DNA from 4 places in the Streptomyces sp. NPDC005393 genome. Region 4 is predicted to be linked to each of the others. Evidence: riboswitches for the same ligand, from Rfam matches in the RefSeq annotation. Region 4 holds a riboswitch; each other region holds the start of a gene.
What was found. A riboswitch is a leader RNA that binds a small molecule or an ion and turns the genes downstream of it on or off. The one in region 4 is predicted to bind cobalamin.
Positions count from the first base shown of each region.

Region 1 (4,162 bases), on a different contig from region 4:
AGGCGGCGAGCATGATGCGCTCGGAGATCCGCGTGGAGAGCTTCTTCGCCTCGGGGGAGTCGAAGGGCAGCCGCAGCCGGAAGAAGACGTCCTGCAGCCCCATCAGGCCGAGTCCCACCGGCCGCCAGCGGGAGTTGGAGGCCCCGGCCTCTTCCGTGGGGTAGAAGTTGATGTCCACCACGCGGTCGAGGAAGGTCACGGCGGTACGGACCGTGGCGTCCAGCCGCTCCCAGTCCATGCCCTCTTCCCCGTCGCCGGCGTCCTTGCCGAGGTGTGCCGCGAGGTTGACCGAGCCCAGGTTGCACACGGCGGTCTCGCCGTCGTCCGTGACCTCCAGGATCTCGGTGCAGAGGTTGGAGGAGTGGACGACCTTGCCGGGCTCGGCGGTCTGGTTCGCGGTGCGGTTGGCGGCGTCCTTGAACGTCATCCAGCCGTTGCCGGTCTGCGCGAGGGTGCGCATCATCCGGGCGTACAGCTGGCGCGCCGGGATCTGCTTGAGCGCCCGCCCCTCGGCCTCGGCCTTCCGGTACGCGGCGTCGAACTCCTCGCCCCACAGGTCCACCAGCTCGGGCGCGTCGACCGGCGAGAACAGCGACCAGTCGGCGTCCGCCTCGACCCGGCGCATGAACTCGTCCGGGATCCAGTGCGCGATGTTGAGGTTGTGGGTGCGGCGGGCCTCCTCGCCCGTGTTGTCCCGCAGCTCCAGGAACTCCTCGATGTCCGCGTGCCAGGTCTCCAGATAGACGCAGGCGGCGCCCTTGCGCCGGCCTCCCTGGTTGACGGCCGCCACGGAGGCGTCGAGCGTCCGCAGAAACGGCACGATGCCGTTGGAGTGGCCGTTGGTGCCCCGGATCAGCGAACCGCGCGCACGGATGCGGGAGTACGACAGCCCGATGCCGCCCGCGTGCTTGGAGAGCCGTGCGACCTGGTGGTAGCGGTTGTAGATCGAGTCGAGCTCGTCCAGCGGGGAGTCCAGCAGATAGCAGGAGGACATCTGCGGATGGCGGGTGCCGGAGTTGAACAGCGTGGGGGAGCTGGGCAGATACGACAGCGTGCTGGTCAGCCGGTACAGCTCGGCCACATCGGCGAGGGCCCGCTCGGACCCGTCCTCGGCGAGCCCGCAGGCCACCCGGAGCAGGAAATGCTGCGGGGTCTCGATCACCTGACGGGTGATCGGGTGGCGCAGCAGATAGCGGCTGTGCAGGGTGCGCAGCCCGAAGTAGCCGAAGCGGTTGTCGGCGCCGTCGGCGAGCGCCTGGTCCACCAGCGCGTCCAGCCGGGCGGCGTGCGTGGCCACGAACTCGGCGGTGGAGTCGGCGATCAGGCCCTCGTGGTGGCCCACCCGGACGGAGGCGGAGAAGGAGACCGAGCCCTGCCCGGCCGCCTCCTCCGTGATCGCGAGGGCCAGCAGCCGCGCGGCCAGCCGTGAGTACTCCGGCTCTTCGGCGATCAGCCCGGCCGCCGCCTCGATCGCCAGAGTGCGCAACTCCGCCTCGTCCGAGCCGGGATGGCGGCCGCGCAGGGCGGCGGCCGCGACCTTGCCGGGGTCGGTGGCGGGAAGATCGGCGGTGAGGCCGGTCAGGGTCCGCAGCAGGGCGGTCCCGGGCGCGTCGGTCACTGCCTGAGAAGCCGTTGCCTCTGAAACCGGATCCGCGGGCGCGATGGTCACTGAAGTGCTCTCCCTCGCTCGGCTGGGGGCCAGGAGGGCGGTGCGCGACGGTCGCGTACGGGCATGCCGATTCCGCACTCGCGTACGGAGGCACACCGCGCAGCGTCCATCGAACCCAACCCGCGAGGCCCGGACGTATGCAGACGGCCGTCGGCAGGTCCTCGGACTCGCGGGTACGCATAAAGCGCACACGTACACCGTTGCGGGACAGTTCCGGATTCCCACCGGATTCCCCTGCGGCGACAGCGAGCACGAGCATACATCTTGTGTCGGCCGACGCACGTGCCCCCACATCTTGTGTCGTGAGGTGAGGAGTTTCGTATAAATGTGCTAGTGCGTTCCCGGCGCTGCCCGTGACCTGGGGCCCGTGTTCCGCCATCCGGCGAAAGCCCGGGCGAGGCGGGCGCGGTCGTCGGCGTAGCCGCTTTCGAAGGTCTCGCGGTGGTCCCGACGCGGTCCGACAGTACGCGAATCGGCCTGCCGGTGTGGTGTGTCGACCGGGTCGCCGGGCGACCGCGCCGCACCCCGCGCCCCCACTTCGGGGCTCGGCGGGGACGCGCACCGGGCGGCCGATCACATCCGCGAACAACTGGGAACCGTCAGCTCACCGCTTGCTGCCCTCCGTGGCCTCGGGGTTGGCAAGGTGGTGAAGCCTCTCGCCGCGTGCGTAGCGGCCGACCTCGGCGGCGGTGACGGCGGCGGCGCGGTGGGCGGTCTGCCGGGTGGCGCCGGCCAGATGCGGGGTGGTGACGACGTTCGGCGCGGAGTACAGCGGCCAGTCGGCGGGCGGCGGTTCGATGTCGTATACATCCAAGGCGAGGGCGCCGAGGCGGCCGGTGCGCAGCGCCTCGGGCAGCGGGGCGTAGTCGAGCAGCCCGCCGCTCGCGGTGTTCACGAGGACCGCGCCGGGCCGCATCCGCGCGAGCCGGCCCGCGTCGAGGAGATGGCGGGTCTCGGCGGTCAGCCGGGCGTGCAGGCTCACGATCTCGCTGCGCACGAGGAGTTCGTCGAGCTTGACGGGTTCGACGCCGTCGGCGCGGGCGGCCTCGCCGTCCGTGTACGGGTCCGCGATCAGCACCCGGGCGCCGAAGGCGCGCAGCACCCGGGCGACGATCCGGCCGACGGCCCCGTAGCCGATCAGGCCGACGGTCGCGCCGTCCAGCTCGCCGCCGGCCTCCTGGTACGCGGAGAGGTCACCGGGCCAGCGGCCGGCGCGCAGCTCGGCGTGGGCGGTGGGGATCCGGCGCATCGCGGCGAGCATCATGCCGATCGTGAACTCGGCGGCGGCGACGGCGTTACGGCCCGGGGCGAAGCTCACGGCGACGCCCGCGCGGGCCGCGGCCACCAGGTCGACATTGACCGGGCCGTCGCGGGCGACCGCGACCATGCGCAGCTCGGGGCGGGCGGCGAACACCCGCTCGGTGAAGGGCGCCGTCTGTGTCACACACACCTCGGCATCGAGGAGCGCCTCGATCAGCTGCTCCTCGGTGCCGCTCGCCTCGCTCACCCCGTCCACGGGGCCGAAGGGCTCGTGCGGCCACGGAAGCGTCAGCTCGCCGATGTCCAAACCGTCCGGGTCCAGCTGATCGAGGAGGGCCGCCGCGATCAGCTCGGGCGTGATGAAGTGGTCTCCGGCGGCGAGGACGCGCATGGGTGGCCTTCCTTCGGCGTTCCATCACATGAGCGATGCTCGATTTAACACCTTGGACTTGATGAGGCAATGGCCGACGCGTGGGAGGCGCCGGATGACCGCCCGACTGCTGCTCGTACGCCACGGCGAGACCGTGTGGCACGCGGAGAACCGGTATGCCGGAATCTCCGACAGCGCCCTGACGGAGCGGGGATACCGGCAGGCCCAGGCGCTCGCCCGCTGGGCCGAGGGCCGCGCCATCGGCGCGGTGGTACCCACAGCGGCGCGATGCCCGGTATCGGCTCCCAGTCGCGCTCCGGCGCGCGGACGAAGCCCAGCCGCCCGTAGAGCCGGTGAGCGGCCGTCATCGACTGCTGGCTGCAGATCACGATCCCCGTGAGCCCGAGCCCCCGGGCCCGGCACCGCGTCCGCCGCGACCAGCACCTCGGCCTGCTCGGCCCGCCGCCGGGCGTCGCGCGGCCGCCGTTGCTGCTGTCCGTGGTGCCCAACTCGGACCCCGCCGCCGGTGGGAACCTCGTCCAGCTGAACGGGCAGAACCTGCGCAACGTCATCAGTGTGACCTTCGGCGGCGTGCCCGCCCAGATCGCCAGCCAGAGCAGTTCCGGTGGCGGCGGCTGGGGTCGTGACTGGGACGGCGGCTGGGGCGGCGGTGGCTGGCCCGGAGGCGGCTGGTCGGGGAATCCCACCAACGACGTCGTCGTGGTGATAGCCCCGCCGCACGCGCCCGGGTCCGTCCAGGTCCTCGTCACCACCACCGTCGGCACCAGCAACAGCCAGCCGTACACCTACGTGGCGCCGACGCCGCCCCCCGCCGTCTCCATCACCCCGGTCGTGGGACCGAC
Region 1 is NZ_JBEXFG010000001.1:163,582-167,743, forward strand. Features, by position in the region: gene ABZS71_RS00795 (ribonucleoside-diphosphate reductase subunit alpha) at 1-1,669, opposite strand, end outside; cobalamin riboswitch at 1,804-1,941, opposite strand; gene ABZS71_RS00800 (2-hydroxyacid dehydrogenase) at 2,274-3,320, opposite strand; partial or broken gene ABZS71_RS00805 (phosphoglycerate mutase family protein) at 3,415-3,570, shown strand; partial or broken gene ABZS71_RS00810 (GNAT family N-acetyltransferase) at 3,587-3,718, opposite strand; gene ABZS71_RS00815 (IPT/TIG domain-containing protein) at 3,696-4,162, shown strand, end outside.
Region 1: linked by a shared signal. The riboswitch ahead of ABZS71_RS00795 (ribonucleoside-diphosphate reductase subunit alpha) and the one ahead of cobN (cobaltochelatase subunit CobN) in region 4 are both predicted to bind cobalamin.

Region 2 (4,162 bases), on a different contig from region 4:
AAGGACGCGAAGACGCCCCCGCGGTCGATATCGCCGACCACCACGACCGGCAGCCCGGCGGCCCGTGCGAGCCCCATGTTGACGATGTCGGTACGGCGCAGATTGATCTCGGCCGGGCTGCCCGCGCCCTCACAGATCACCGCGTCATGGGTGCGGCGCAGCTCCGCCAGGCACTCCGTGACAGTTCCGAGCAGCGCCTCGCGCCGCTCGCTGTGGTAGCCGCGGGCGCTCAGCTCGCCCACCGGCTTGCCCAGCAGCACCACTTGGCTGCTGCTGTCGCTTCCCGGCTTCAGCAGTACGGGGTTCATCAGGGCGCTGGGCTCGACGCGCGCGGCGGCGGCCTGCATGGCCTGGGCGCGCCCGATCTCCGCCCCGTCCCGGGTGACGAAGGAGTTGAGCGACATGTTCTGCGCCTTGAAGGGCGCCACGCGGACGCCCTTGCGCGCCAGCCACCGGCAGATACCCGCCGTGACCACGCTCTTGCCCGCGTCCGAGGTCGTCCCCGCGACCAGCAGGCCGTGGCCAGGCCCGGTCATCGGCGTGCCCTTTCGTTGTCGGGTGCGGGCCGGTGGGTGGGTTGTGCCCACCCGTCCCGCCCAGAGGGAACCTCCCAGCGGTAGCCGGGGGAGGAACGGCGGCCCACAACGGCTCTCGCCGCGATCGACGTCAGCAGCGCCAGGGCGCCGACGCGGCGCGACAGCCGCACCGCGCGGTCGATGTCCGTGATCTCCACGGCGCGCCCGCCGGAGTTGAGCACCGGCCGGTGCTCGACCCGGCCGCCGTACGCGAGGGTGCCGCCCAGCCGTACGCCGAGCGCGCCCGCGAAGGACGCCTCCACCGGGCCCGCGTTGGGGCTCGGATGGCGCCGTCCGTCCCGCCGCCAGGCGCGCCACGCGCCGCGCGGGTCGGCGCCCGCGAGGGTGGCCAGGGCCGCCGTAAGGCGCGCACCGGGCCAGCCGGCGGCGTCGTCCAGACGGGCCGCCGCCCAGCCGAACCGCCGGTAGCGCGGCGACTTGTGGCCCACCATGGCGTCCAGGGTGTTGACGGCGCGGAAGCCGATGAGCCCCGGCACTCCGCCCACGGCGCCCCACACCAGCGCGCCCACCACGGCATCGGAGGTGTTCTCGGCGACCGATTCGACGACCGCGCGGGCCATCTGCTGTCCGTCCAGCGCCTGCGGATCGCGTCCGCACAGATGCGGCAGCCGCTCCCTGGCGGTGGCGAGGTCCCCGGCGGCCAGCGCGTCGCCGACGGCCCGCGCCTCACGCCGGAGCGTCGTACCGCCCAGCACGGCCCAGGTGGCGGCGGCGGTCAGCGCGATGTCCGTCGTACGGGGCCCGGCAAGGGCCCGTACGGTACGCGTCAGCAGCGCGGCACCGGCGGCCGCGCCGCCCGCGCACAGCGCGGTGTGCAGGGCCCCGTGGCCGCGGTGGTCGCGCCACAGCCGCCGCTCGGCGGCCGCGGCGGCGCGCCCGAACGCGGCCACCGGATGACCGCGGCGCGGATCGCCCATGGCGAGGTCGCCGAGGAAGCCGAGGGCGGCGCCGCACGCGTACGAGGCGTGGTCGGCACGCATCCGTCAGCCCGCCGTCGCGCCTCGGCGCGGCGGCGTGCGGACAGGTGGGGCTGGCGGCGTTTCGGGGCCGGGCATGGCGGTATGTCCTCACTCAGGGTCCGCGCCCTGGCTCGACGTGACCGGCGGTGAGAGTCTCCTGGCTCCCGGATCCGCGGTTCTCCCGGCCTTCCAGCTCCGCATACGGACGAACCATATGGATGAGCCGTGACCCCATACAGGCGATGGGAGAGCGCTCCCCGGTGACAGTGGCGGGACCGCGCCGGATTCTCACCGGCTTCCTCTCCTGCCGCCGTTTGGCTCCGGAAGTCCACCATGGGCCGCGAATGGCCGTCAACTCGCATATGACCCGCGATGCGTGAGTGTGCCGAGGCCCACATGGACCGACCGCCGGTCGGTCGACGCTGGTCAGCGCCGCCGCCCGGCGGTCGGTGGGGTCGATGAGGACGTGCGGTCCTCAGGCGACGATCAGATAGATGCCGTACGCCACGACCGCGGCGCACAGCCCGAAGCAGGCGTACGCGGCGGTGCGGGCGGCCGCGGAGGCGCCGCCCGCCACCACCGCCGTGCCGACCGCGCCGTCGTGCGGCTGCGGCTGGTCACTCCGGGACGTTCCGACGATCCCCAGGGTGAAGACGCCCACCATGCCGACCGTCACCGCGAGGCTGATGCCGAAGACCTGGCCGAGTGCCGCCCAGTCGATGCTCATCTACGTAGCTCCCTTTAGCTGGTGGTGCTGGTCGCCGCGGCGGCGGGGGTGGGGGTGGTCTCCGTGGCGGGCGCCGCGGTGGGCTCCGGGACGCTCTCCGCGGTGGTGTCCGCGGTGGTCTCGGTAGTGGTCGCGGCACCCGCGGGCGGCGGGGCGACGGACCGCAGGGCGGCGGTGACGGCGCCCACCGGCTCGGCGGACGGCACTCCGACCTCGTTGACGTTGGTGTGGTCCACGGGCTTGCGGCGCGACAGCGCCCAGATCGCCCCGCAGGCCAGGACGGCCAGCACGGCGACCGCCGTGACTCCCCAGCTCCCCTGGTCGGCCAGCAGCGCCGCGCCGCCCGCGACGAGACCCGCGGCCGGCAGGGTCAGCACCCATGCGATGACCATGCGGCCCGCGGTCGACCAGTGCATCACCGCGCCCTTGCGGCCGACCCCCGCGCCCATCACGGCGCCGGAGCAGACCTGGGTGGTGGACAGCGCGAAGCCGATGTGGGAGGAGGCGAGGATGACGGTCGCGGCACCGGTCTGGGCGGCGAAGCCCTGCGGCGGCTGGATGTCGGTGATGCCCTTGCCCATGGTGCGGATGATGCGCCAGCCGCCCAGGTAGGTGCCGAGCGCGATGGCCAGGCCCGCGGAGACGATGACCCACAGCGGCGGGTCGGAGTCGGGCGCGACGACGCCGCCGGTGACCAGCGCCAGGGTGATCACACCCATCGTCTTCTGGGCGTCGTTGGTGCCGTGGGCGAGGGAGACCAGGGCGGCCGAGGCGATCTGGCCGGCGCGGTAGCCCTTCGCGGTGTCCTCGGGGGAGCGGTCGCGGCCCAGCCGGTAGGTGAGCCGGGTGGCGGCCAACGTGGCGATTCCGGCCACGATCGGCGCGGCGACGGCGGGGATCAGGACCTTCATGACGATCGCGTCGCCGTTGACCCCCTGCAGGCCGACGGAGGCCACCGTGGCGCCGATGAGGCCGCCGAAGAGAGCGTGCGAGGAGCTGGAGGGGAGCCCGGCGAGCCAGGTCACCAGATTCCAGAGGATCGCGCCGACCAGACCCGCGAAGATCACTTCGGGTCGGATGCCGGAATTCTCGTCGACGATCCCTCCGGAGATGGTCTTGGCGACCTCCACGGACAGGAACGCGCCGACGAGATTGAGGACCGCCGACATCGCCACCGCCACCCGGGGACCGAGTGCTCCCGTGGAGATGGTGGTGGCCATGGCGTTGGCGGTGTCGTGGAAGCCGTTCGTAAAGTCGAACACCAAGGCCGTGATGATCACGATCCCGATGAGAAGCGTGATGTGTTCCATACACCCGGTCAATCAGTTCGAAGGTTCGGTATCAGCACGGTGAACGTAAGGAAACTGGATGAACGGAAGGTGAACTGAGGCGGGCGTCATGGTGACGCGCGGGCGAGAGTGCGGCGCCGGTCCGACTCTCGCCGTACTTCCGTACGTCATACGGGGTTTGAGGGGCGTACCCGAAGGGCCGATAAGGACCCCGCCCCGCCATGTCCTCGGCCCCGGCCGCCTGGCAGGATCGGACCCCGGAGGTGAGGGCGTGACGGAGTCGCGATCCCCACAGCGGCCGCGGCTGACCCGGCCCCTGCGGCAGGCGTGGGCCCAGGTGGTCCGGACGGCCCGCAGAACCACGGCCGACGGCCTCGTCGTCGGCACTTCGGGCAATGTCTCGGCGCGGGTCGGCGACACCGTCCTGGTGACCCCGAGCGGCCTCCCCTACGACCGGCTCGGCCCGCGCGACGCGGTCGGCGTGGATCTCGACGGCCGGCAGGTCCTCGGGACGCTCACGCCCACCAGTGAGCTTCCGATGCACCTGGCCGTCTACCGGAACACGGACGCCGCGGCCGTCGTCCACACCCA
Region 2 is NZ_JBEXFG010000019.1:89,727-93,888, forward strand. Features, by position in the region: gene ABZS71_RS18145 (cobyric acid synthase) at 1-536, opposite strand, end outside; gene ABZS71_RS18150 (cobalamin biosynthesis protein) at 533-1,576, opposite strand; cobalamin riboswitch at 1,706-1,858, opposite strand; gene ABZS71_RS18155 (hypothetical protein) at 2,031-2,282, opposite strand; gene ABZS71_RS18160 (inorganic phosphate transporter) at 2,297-3,592, opposite strand; gene ABZS71_RS18165 (class II aldolase/adducin family protein) at 3,843-4,162, shown strand, end outside.
Region 2: linked by a shared signal. The riboswitch ahead of ABZS71_RS18150 (cobalamin biosynthesis protein) and the one ahead of cobN (cobaltochelatase subunit CobN) in region 4 are both predicted to bind cobalamin.

Region 3 (4,162 bases), on a different contig from region 4:
TTGTCGTACCGCACCAGCGAGAAGTCATTGCCGGGGAAGCTGCTTTGGACCGTGGTCCCGATGTTCGTGGATCCCGAGGTGTCGGTGAACCAGGGGGTGCCGGTGGGCCCGCAGTGACCCGCCGTCAGGATGAAGCCGGTCTGGCCGTTGGTGACATTGAAACCGGCGGAGCAGCGGCTGCCGTTGGTGAAGATCGGGGCGGCGCCGGCGGTCCTGGTGGTGAAGGAGCCCGTCGTCCGCTCCATGCTCACCTCGCTGCCCACCCGCGCGCCGAGGTCCTTCATCCGTGACCAGCGGGCGGCGGGGACGGTGCTGTCGCCGAGCACCACCACCTTGTTGGACGCGGGGTCCACCATCCACGCGGTGCCCGCCACCCGGGGCGCCGAGCGCAGCGTCTCGGTGGCGGAGTCCAGCTCATTCATGCTGTACCGCACCCGCTTGGCCTTCGCCCCCGCCCGGCTGACCTCGGCCGCCGCGTCCGCGTCGGTCACCGCGACCACCGGGCGCCCGTCGGAGCCGATCCAGTTGCCCGCCGTACGGGAGGTGCCGAGCCGGGACACCAGACGCCCGCCCAGATCGTCGCTCCGCGCCCCCAGGACGTGCGTGCCGTCTCCGGTCGCCCCGTGAGCCGATCCCGATGCACCCGGTGCGGACTGCGCGACCATCACGCCGCCGCAGACCAACGCCCCGACGGCCGCGAACCGTACGAGTCGGCGTCCACCTCGCCGCATGTGCTTCACCACCCTGCCTCCTTACGTCGATCCAGCCCCGGGGCCTCGGACGGTGAAGACCCTCTCCCTCATACGGGCGGAACCGGCGTCGCGCTCACCGCGGGCGGCGGGCGTCTACGGAATGCGCGGGACGCGCTGGTGGAAGCAGATCCGGTCGAGGCCCGGACCGTCGTAGTCGCTGTGCACGGGCAGACTGTCGATCTCGCGGTCGCCCGGCTCAAGGGCGCGGACCCGGCGTCGCGCGGGCAGTGCGTGGCACGCGGAGCGTCGCCATCGCGGCGGCGGCGCAGACGATCGCGAGGGCGGGGCGGGGCTTGGCCGTGGGTAACGCCATCACGTCACAGAAGTCCATCCGATGGGGGCGCGCCATCGGAGAGATCGTTTCGTTACGACGAACGCGATGAGCGCGACGGACCGCCCGGCCACCGAACCGGTTTCCCGGGACCGGGGTGAGCGCCTAGTCTGGGCCGTGCAGCTGGTTCGCCCTGTCCGCCAGGCAGGCGCGTCGTAAGAGGGAACCCGGTGGGAATCCGGGACTGCCCCGCAGCGGTGAGCGGGAACGACCGCCGTCATACGCACTGGGCCCGGCAGCCGGGTCTGGGAAGCGACGGCCAGTAGATGCCTCGTGGGGACACGAGGCGCGCCCGCGAGTCCGAAGACCTGCCACTGCCCGTGCGCGTCGGACGCGCGCGGTCTCTCGGTGACCTCGAGGGCGGGTCGGCGGCGCGGGCGGGCACCATGCGGTGTTTCCGGGGTCCGCGCCATCCCTTCGCGCCCTGTGCCCGGTCCCCGGGAGCTCATGACGAGTGCTCGCGAAGGAGAGTTCCGTGACAACGCACGCGACGGCGGCGGCCAGGGCCACCGTGTACGGCTACCCCCGCCAGGGGCCGGACCGGAAGCTGAAGAAGGCCGTCGAGGGGTACTGGAAGGGCCGGGTCACCGCCGAGGCCCTCCGGGAGACAGCGGCGGGCCTGCGCCGTACCACCTGGCGGCAGCTGGCCGACGCCGGTCTGCACGAGGTGCCCACCGGCGACTTCTCGATGTACGACCATGTGCTGGACACCAGCGTCATGGTCGGCGCCGTCCCCGACCGCCACCGCGCCGCCGTCGAGGCCGATCCGCTGGACGGCTACTTCGCGATGGCGCGCGGCACCCGGGAGGTGGCGCCGCTGGAGATGACCAAGTGGTTCGACACCAACTACCACTATCTGGTGCCCGAGCTCGGCCCCGACACCGTCTTCCGCGCCGACTCCGCAAAGCAGGTGGCCGAGTTGAGGGAGGCGGTCGCGCTCGGCCACACCCCCCGCCCGGTGCTGGTCGGCCCGGTCACCTATCTGCTGCTCGCCAAGCCCGCACCCGGAGTGGACGGCTCGTTCGTACCGCTCACCCTCCTGGACCGGCTGATTCCGGTGTACGCGGAGGTGCTGGCCGATCTGCGGGCGGCCGGCGCCGAGTGGGTCCAGCTGGATGAGCCGGCGCTGGTCCAGGACCGCACGGCGGCCGAGCTGAACGCCGCCGCCCGCGCCTGCCGTGAGCTGGGCGCCCTCACCGACCGGCCCAAGCTGCTGGTCGCCTCGTACTTCGACCGGCTCGGCGAGGCCCTGCCGGTGCTGGCCAAGGCGCCGGTCGAGGGGCTGGCGCTCGACTTCACCGGGCCTGCTTCGGCCAACCTCGACGATCTCGCCGCGGCCGGCGGGCTGCCGGGGAAGCGCCTGGTCGCGGGCGTCGTGGACGGCCGCAATGTGTGGATCAACGACCTGTCGGCGTCGCTGTCCACCCTCGGCACCCTGCTCGGTCTCGCGGGCCGGGTGGATGTGGCCGCGTCCTGCTCCCTGCTGCATGTCCCGCTGGACGCGACGGTCGAGCGCGAGGTGGATCCGCAGATCGCCCGCTGGCTGGCGTTCGCCCGGCAGAAGACGGCCGAGATCGTCACCCTCGCCCGCGGGCTGAGCGACGGTACGGACACCATCGCCGCGCAACTCGCCGCCAACCGCGCCGATCTGGCCTCCCGGGCCGGCTCCGCGCTGACCCGCGACCCGGCCGTACGCGCCCGCGCCCAGGCCGTCACCGGGGCCGACGCCCGCCGCTCACGGCCGTACGCCGAGCGGGTCGCCGCCCAGCGCGACCGGCTGCGGCTGCCGCAGCTGCCGACGACCACCATCGGCTCCTTCCCGCAGACGGCCGAACTGCGCACCGCCCGCGCCGATCTGCGGGCCGGGCGGATCGGCACCGCCGGTTACGAGGAGCGGATCGAAGCCGAGATCCGCGAGGTGGTCTCCTTCCAGGAGAAGGCCGGACTCGATGTCCTGGTGCACGGCGAGCCCGAACGCAACGACATGGTCCAGTACTTCGCCGAGCGGCTCACCGGATATCTCGCCACCCGGCACGGCTGGGTCCAGTCCTACGGCACCCGCTACGTCCGCCCGCCGATCCTGGCCGGCGACATCTCCCGCCCGGAGCCGATGACGGTGCGCTGGACGGCCTACGCCCAGTCCCTCACCGACCGTCCGGTCAAGGGCATGCTCACCGGCCCGGTCACCATGCTCGCCTGGTCCTTCGTCCGCGACGACCAGCCGCTCGCCGAGACCGCCCGCCAGGTCGCGCTGGCGCTGCGCGACGAGGTGGCCGACCTGGAGGCGGCCGGGACCTCGGTCATCCAGGTCGACGAGCCCGCCCTGCGCGAAACCCTGCCGCTGCGCGCCGCCGGCCGCCCCGGGTATCTGGCCTGGGCCACCGAGGCGTTCCGGCTCACCACGGCGGGGGTGCGCCCGGACACCCAGATCCACACCCATATGTGCTACGCCGAGTTCGGCGACATCCTCCAGGCCATCGACGACCTCGACGCCGATGTCATCAGCCTGGAGGCGGCGCGGTCGCATATGCAGGTGGCCGGGGAGCTGGCCGAGGCCGGCTATCCGCGCGAGGTCGGCCCCGGTGTCTACGACATCCACTCCCCCCGGGTACCGAGCGCCGAGGAGGCGGCCGCCCTGCTGCGCAGGGGGCTCGAGGCCATCCCGCCCGAGCGGCTCTGGGTCAACCCGGACTGCGGGCTGAAGACCCGCGGCTGGCCCGAGGTCCGTACGTCGCTCAAGCACATGGTGGCCGCCGCGAGGGAGGTACGGGCCGTGCTGGACGGCACCGCGTCCTGACTCATGAGTCCTGAGTCCTGAGTCCTGAGGGCGGGGCGCCTGGGGGCCGTCGCGGGCGCGTGTGCTCGCGGCGGCCCCCGGCCCCTTACCGCGACGCGGCCAGCGGCCGACCGCAGCGCAGATTCCACCGTCCCGAGCGGCCGCTGAGCTCGGTCGCGGTCAGCGGGGCGACATCGAGGCGCCAGAAGGTCCGCGCGGGGATGGCGAGGGCGTGGACGAGGGCGGCGCGGACCACGGCGGGCTCGGCGACGGCGAGCACCCGCCGCTCGCGCCCGGACCACG
Region 3 is NZ_JBEXFG010000014.1:115,129-119,290, forward strand. Features, by position in the region: gene ABZS71_RS15135 (S1 family peptidase) at 1-740, opposite strand, end outside; cobalamin riboswitch at 1,208-1,397, shown strand; gene metE (5-methyltetrahydropteroyltriglutamate--homocysteine S-methyltransferase) at 1,559-3,880, shown strand; gene ABZS71_RS15145 (histidine phosphatase family protein) at 3,966-4,162, opposite strand, start outside.
Region 3: linked by a shared signal. The riboswitch ahead of metE (5-methyltetrahydropteroyltriglutamate--homocysteine S-methyltransferase) and the one ahead of cobN (cobaltochelatase subunit CobN) in region 4 are both predicted to bind cobalamin.

Region 4 (4,162 bases):
ATCGTCGCCGGAGGTGCGCATCGCGCTCGTGCCCCACAGCGACAGGCCGACGGACTTCGGCCACTGGCCGTCGTTGTCGGCGCGGTAGCGCTCCAGGAGCGAGTCGGCGAGCGCCTGGCCGGTCTCCCAGGCCAGCCGGCTGGGCACCGCCTTGGGGTCGACCGAGTAGAAGTTACGGCCCGTCGGCAGGACGTTGACCAGTCCGCGCAGCGGCGAGCCGGACGGGCCGGCGGGGACGAAGCCGCCGCTGAGCGCGTGGACGGCGTGGTCGATCTCGTCCGTGGTGGCGGCGAGGCGCGGTACGACCTCGCGGGCGGCGAAGTCCAGGATCGCGGTGACCGGGGCGCGCTGCTCCTCGGGCAGCCCGAGGGCGGCCTTCCGGGCGGCCTCCGGGGCCCACTCGGCGTCCTCCATCGCCTGGACGAGCGCGCGGGCGCGCTCCTCGGCCGCGTCGGCGCCGGTGCGGGTGGCGGCCGACTCGTCGAGGCCGAGCGCCTCGCGCAGCCCGGGAAGGGCCGTCGTACCGCCCCAGATCTGACGGGCGCGCAGAATGGCCAGGACGAGGTTGACGCGCCCGGGCCCGGTCGGGGCGGCGCCGAGGACATGCAGTCCGTCGCGTATCTGGGCGTCCTTGACCTCGCACAGCCAGCCGTCGACATGCAGGAGGAAGTCGTCGAAGCCGTCGTCGTCCGGCCGGGCCTCCAGGCCCAGGTCGTGGTCGAGCCTGGCGGCCTGGATCAGGGTCCAGATCTGGGCGCGGATGGCGGGGAGTTTGGCCGGGTCCATCGCGGAGATGGCGGCGTACTCGTCGAGCAGCTGCTCCAGCCGCGCGATGTCACCGTAGGACTCGGCGCGGGCCATCGGCGGTACGAGGTGGTCGACCAGGGTGGCGTGGGCGCGGCGCTTGGCCTGGGTGCCCTCGCCCGGGTCGTTGACCAGGAACGGGTAGATCAGCGGCAGATCGCCGAGCGCGGCGTCGGGGCCGCAGGCGGCGGACAGGGCCGCGTTCTTGCCCGGCAGCCACTCCAGATTGCCGTGCTTGCCCAGGTGCACCATGGCGTCGGCGCCGAAGCCGCCGTCCGCCCGGGGCGTGGCCATCCAGCGGTAGGCGGCCAGATAGTGGTGCGAGGGCGGCAGATCGGGGTCGTGGTAGATGGCGATGGGGTTCTCGCCGAAGCCGCGCGGCGGCTGGATGACGACCAGGAGGTTGGCACGGCGCAGCGCGGCGAGGACGATCTCGCCCTCGGGGTCGCGGCTGCTGTCCACGAACATCGCGCCGGGCGGCGGACCCCAGTGCTCCTCGACCGCGTCGCGCAGCTCCCGCGGCAGCGTGGCGTACCAGCGGCGGTAGTCGGCGGCCGGGATGCGGACCGGGTTGGCGGCCAGCTGCTCCTCGGTGAGCCAGTCCTGGTCATGGCCGCCCGCCTCGATGAGGGCATAGATCAGCTCGTCGCCATTGCCGGAGGCCAGGCCCGGGACCGCGTTTGGCCCGTCCTCGGGGCCGAAATCGTAGCCCTCGGCGCGCAGCCGGCGCAGCAGGGCGACGGCGCTCGCCGGGGTGTCGAGGCCGACGGCGTTGCCGATCCGGGAGTGCTTGGTGGGGTAGGCGGAGAGGACGAGCGCGAGGCGCTTGTCGGCCGCGGGGATGTGGCGCAGCCGGGCGTGTCGTATCGCGATGCCCGCGACGCGCGCGGCGCGCTCGGGGTCGGCGGCATAGACCGGCAGACCGTCCGCGTCGACCTCCTTGAAGGAGAACGGCACGGTGATGAGCCGTCCGTCGAACTCCGGGACGGCCACCTGGGTGGCGGCGTCCAGCGGCGACAGGCCCTCGTCGTTCTCCTCCCATACGGCGCGCGAGCTGGTCAGGCACAGCGCCTGGAGGACGGGTACGTCGAGCGCGGCGAGCGCGCCCGCGTCCCACGCCTCGTCGTCGCCGCCCGCGGACGCCTCGGCGGGCCGGGTGCCGCCGGCCGCGAGGACGGTGGTGACGACCGCGTCGGCCGGGCCGAGGGCCTCGATCAACTCGGGCTCGGGGGCGCGCAGGGAGGCGACGAACAGCGGCAGCGGTCGGCCCCCCGCGTCCTCCACGGCCTGGCACAGGGCCTCGACGAAAGCGGTGTTGCCGCTCATGTGGTGGGCGCGGTAATAGAGCACGGCGATGGTCGGGCCGGTCGTCGTCCGCGCGGTGCGCTCCAGCGGACCCCAGGTGGGGGCGGGCGCGGGCGGATCGAAGCCATGGCCGGTGAGCAGCACGGTGTCGGAGAGGAACCGGGCCAGCTGGGCCAGGTTGGCGGGCCCGCCGTGGGCGAGATAGGCGTGGGCCTCGGCGGCGATCCCGACCGGGACCGTGGACGCCTCCATGAGCTGGGCGTCAGGGGCCTGTTCACCGGTGAGGACGACAACCGGGCGGTCCCCGGCGAGCAGCGTGTCGAGCCCCTCCTGCCAGGCGCGGACGCCGCCGAGAAGCCGGACGACGACGAGTTGGACGCCGTCGAGGAGGCCGGGGAGGTCATCGAGTGCGAGCCGGGCCGGGTTGGCGAGGCGGTACGGCACCGGGCCCGTGGCGGCACGCGCACTGAGCAGGTCGGTGTCGGACGTCGACAGCAGCAGGATCATGCGCAGCGCGCCTTCCTCGGGGTCCGCGCCCCGGGCGGGTTGGAAGACGGCGGGAGTTCCTGGCTCGCCCGGCCGCTGCCGTACCGACAGCCACCGTGCTCACAGTGGCGGGACCGCGCCGGATTCGCACCGGCTTCCTCCCCTTGACGCCGTCTTGTGCGTCCGGCGGGCCGGGACGACCCACCGCTGAGCATAGTAAGCGTTGCTGACCTGGCAGGGGACGGAGAGGGCTGGTCGATCGTCGGTATGCTCGCCGCCATGCCCCTTCCCCCGACCACCGTCCCACCTGGGAATGAAGCGCCCTCCGGCCGCCGGAGCGGGCCCGATGACGCCTGCCCGGGGGCGTTGCGGCTGCACACGGCGGACGATGGCGCGCTGGCCCGTATCCGAGTGCCGGCAGGCTTGCTGACGGCCCGTCAGGCGGACGCGCTGACAGGAGTGGCCGAGGAGCTGGGGGACGGCCGGCTGGACATCACCTCCCGGGGCAACCTGCAGGTACGCGGCCTGGACGCGGGGTGCGGCACGGAGCTGGCGGCCCGGCTGCGGGCGGCCGGACTGCTTCCGTCGGACCGGCACGACCGGGTGCGCAACATCGTGGCGTCGCCGCTGTGCGGGCTGGACGGCGCGGGGCATGCGGATGCGGCGGCGTGGGCACGGGAGTTGGACGCGGCGCTGTGCGACGAGACGTCGGGCGAGTTGTCCGCCTTGTCGGGCCGTTTCCTGTTCGCGCTGGACGACGGGCGCGGCGATGTGGCCGCCTTGGGCGCGGATGTGACATTGATCGCAACGCCGGACGGCGGGGCCGTGCTGCGGATGCCCGCTCCGGCGTGTCGCGGTGGCGGGGCGGACGGTCACAACACGCCGGGCGGCGACGCCGAGCTGAGAGTGCGGGCCGGCGATGCGCCGCGCGCGGCCGCGCTGGCCGCCGTGGAGTTCCTGGCGGGAATGCGCGAGAGCGGCAGCCGGGCGTGGCGTGTACGGGAGCTCCCGGCGCAACACGCCGTGACGGCCGACCGGTTGGCGGCGCGACTCGCCAACGCGGGCATCGAAACGGTACGTACCGCACATAAGGGCCCCGAGCCCAAGGGCTCGGACGCTTCGGGGCCGCGCCCCGCGCCGGGGCTGGTGGCCGGGCCGGACGGGCGCCGCGCCGTGTCCGTCGCCGTCCCGCTCGGCCGGGTGAGCGCGGCCCAGTGGCGGCTGCTCGCCACGCTCGCCTCCCGGGGCGGGTCGGGCGAGCTGCGTGTGACACCCTGGCGCGGCGTGGTGCTCCCGGGGTTCTCCCCGGACGGCGGCCGGGCCGCGTCGCACGAGCTGTCCGACGCCGGGCTCGTGACCGAGCCGGACTCCCCGTGGCTCGGCGTCGGTGCGTGCACCGGACGTCCCGGCTGCGCCAAGTCCCTTGCCAATGTGCGTGCCGACGCGGAGCGCGCGGTGGCGGGTGACCGTCGTCCGGGTTCGCTGCCGGTGTACTTCTCCGGCTGTGAGCGGCGCTGCGGCCACCCCGGCGGCCGCTGGGTGGACGCGCTGGCGACCGGCGCGGGCT
Region 4 is NZ_JBEXFG010000003.1:181,659-185,820, reverse strand. Features, by position in the region: gene cobN (cobaltochelatase subunit CobN) at 1-2,616, opposite strand, end outside; cobalamin riboswitch at 2,650-2,816, opposite strand; gene cobG (precorrin-3B synthase) at 2,875-4,162, shown strand, end outside.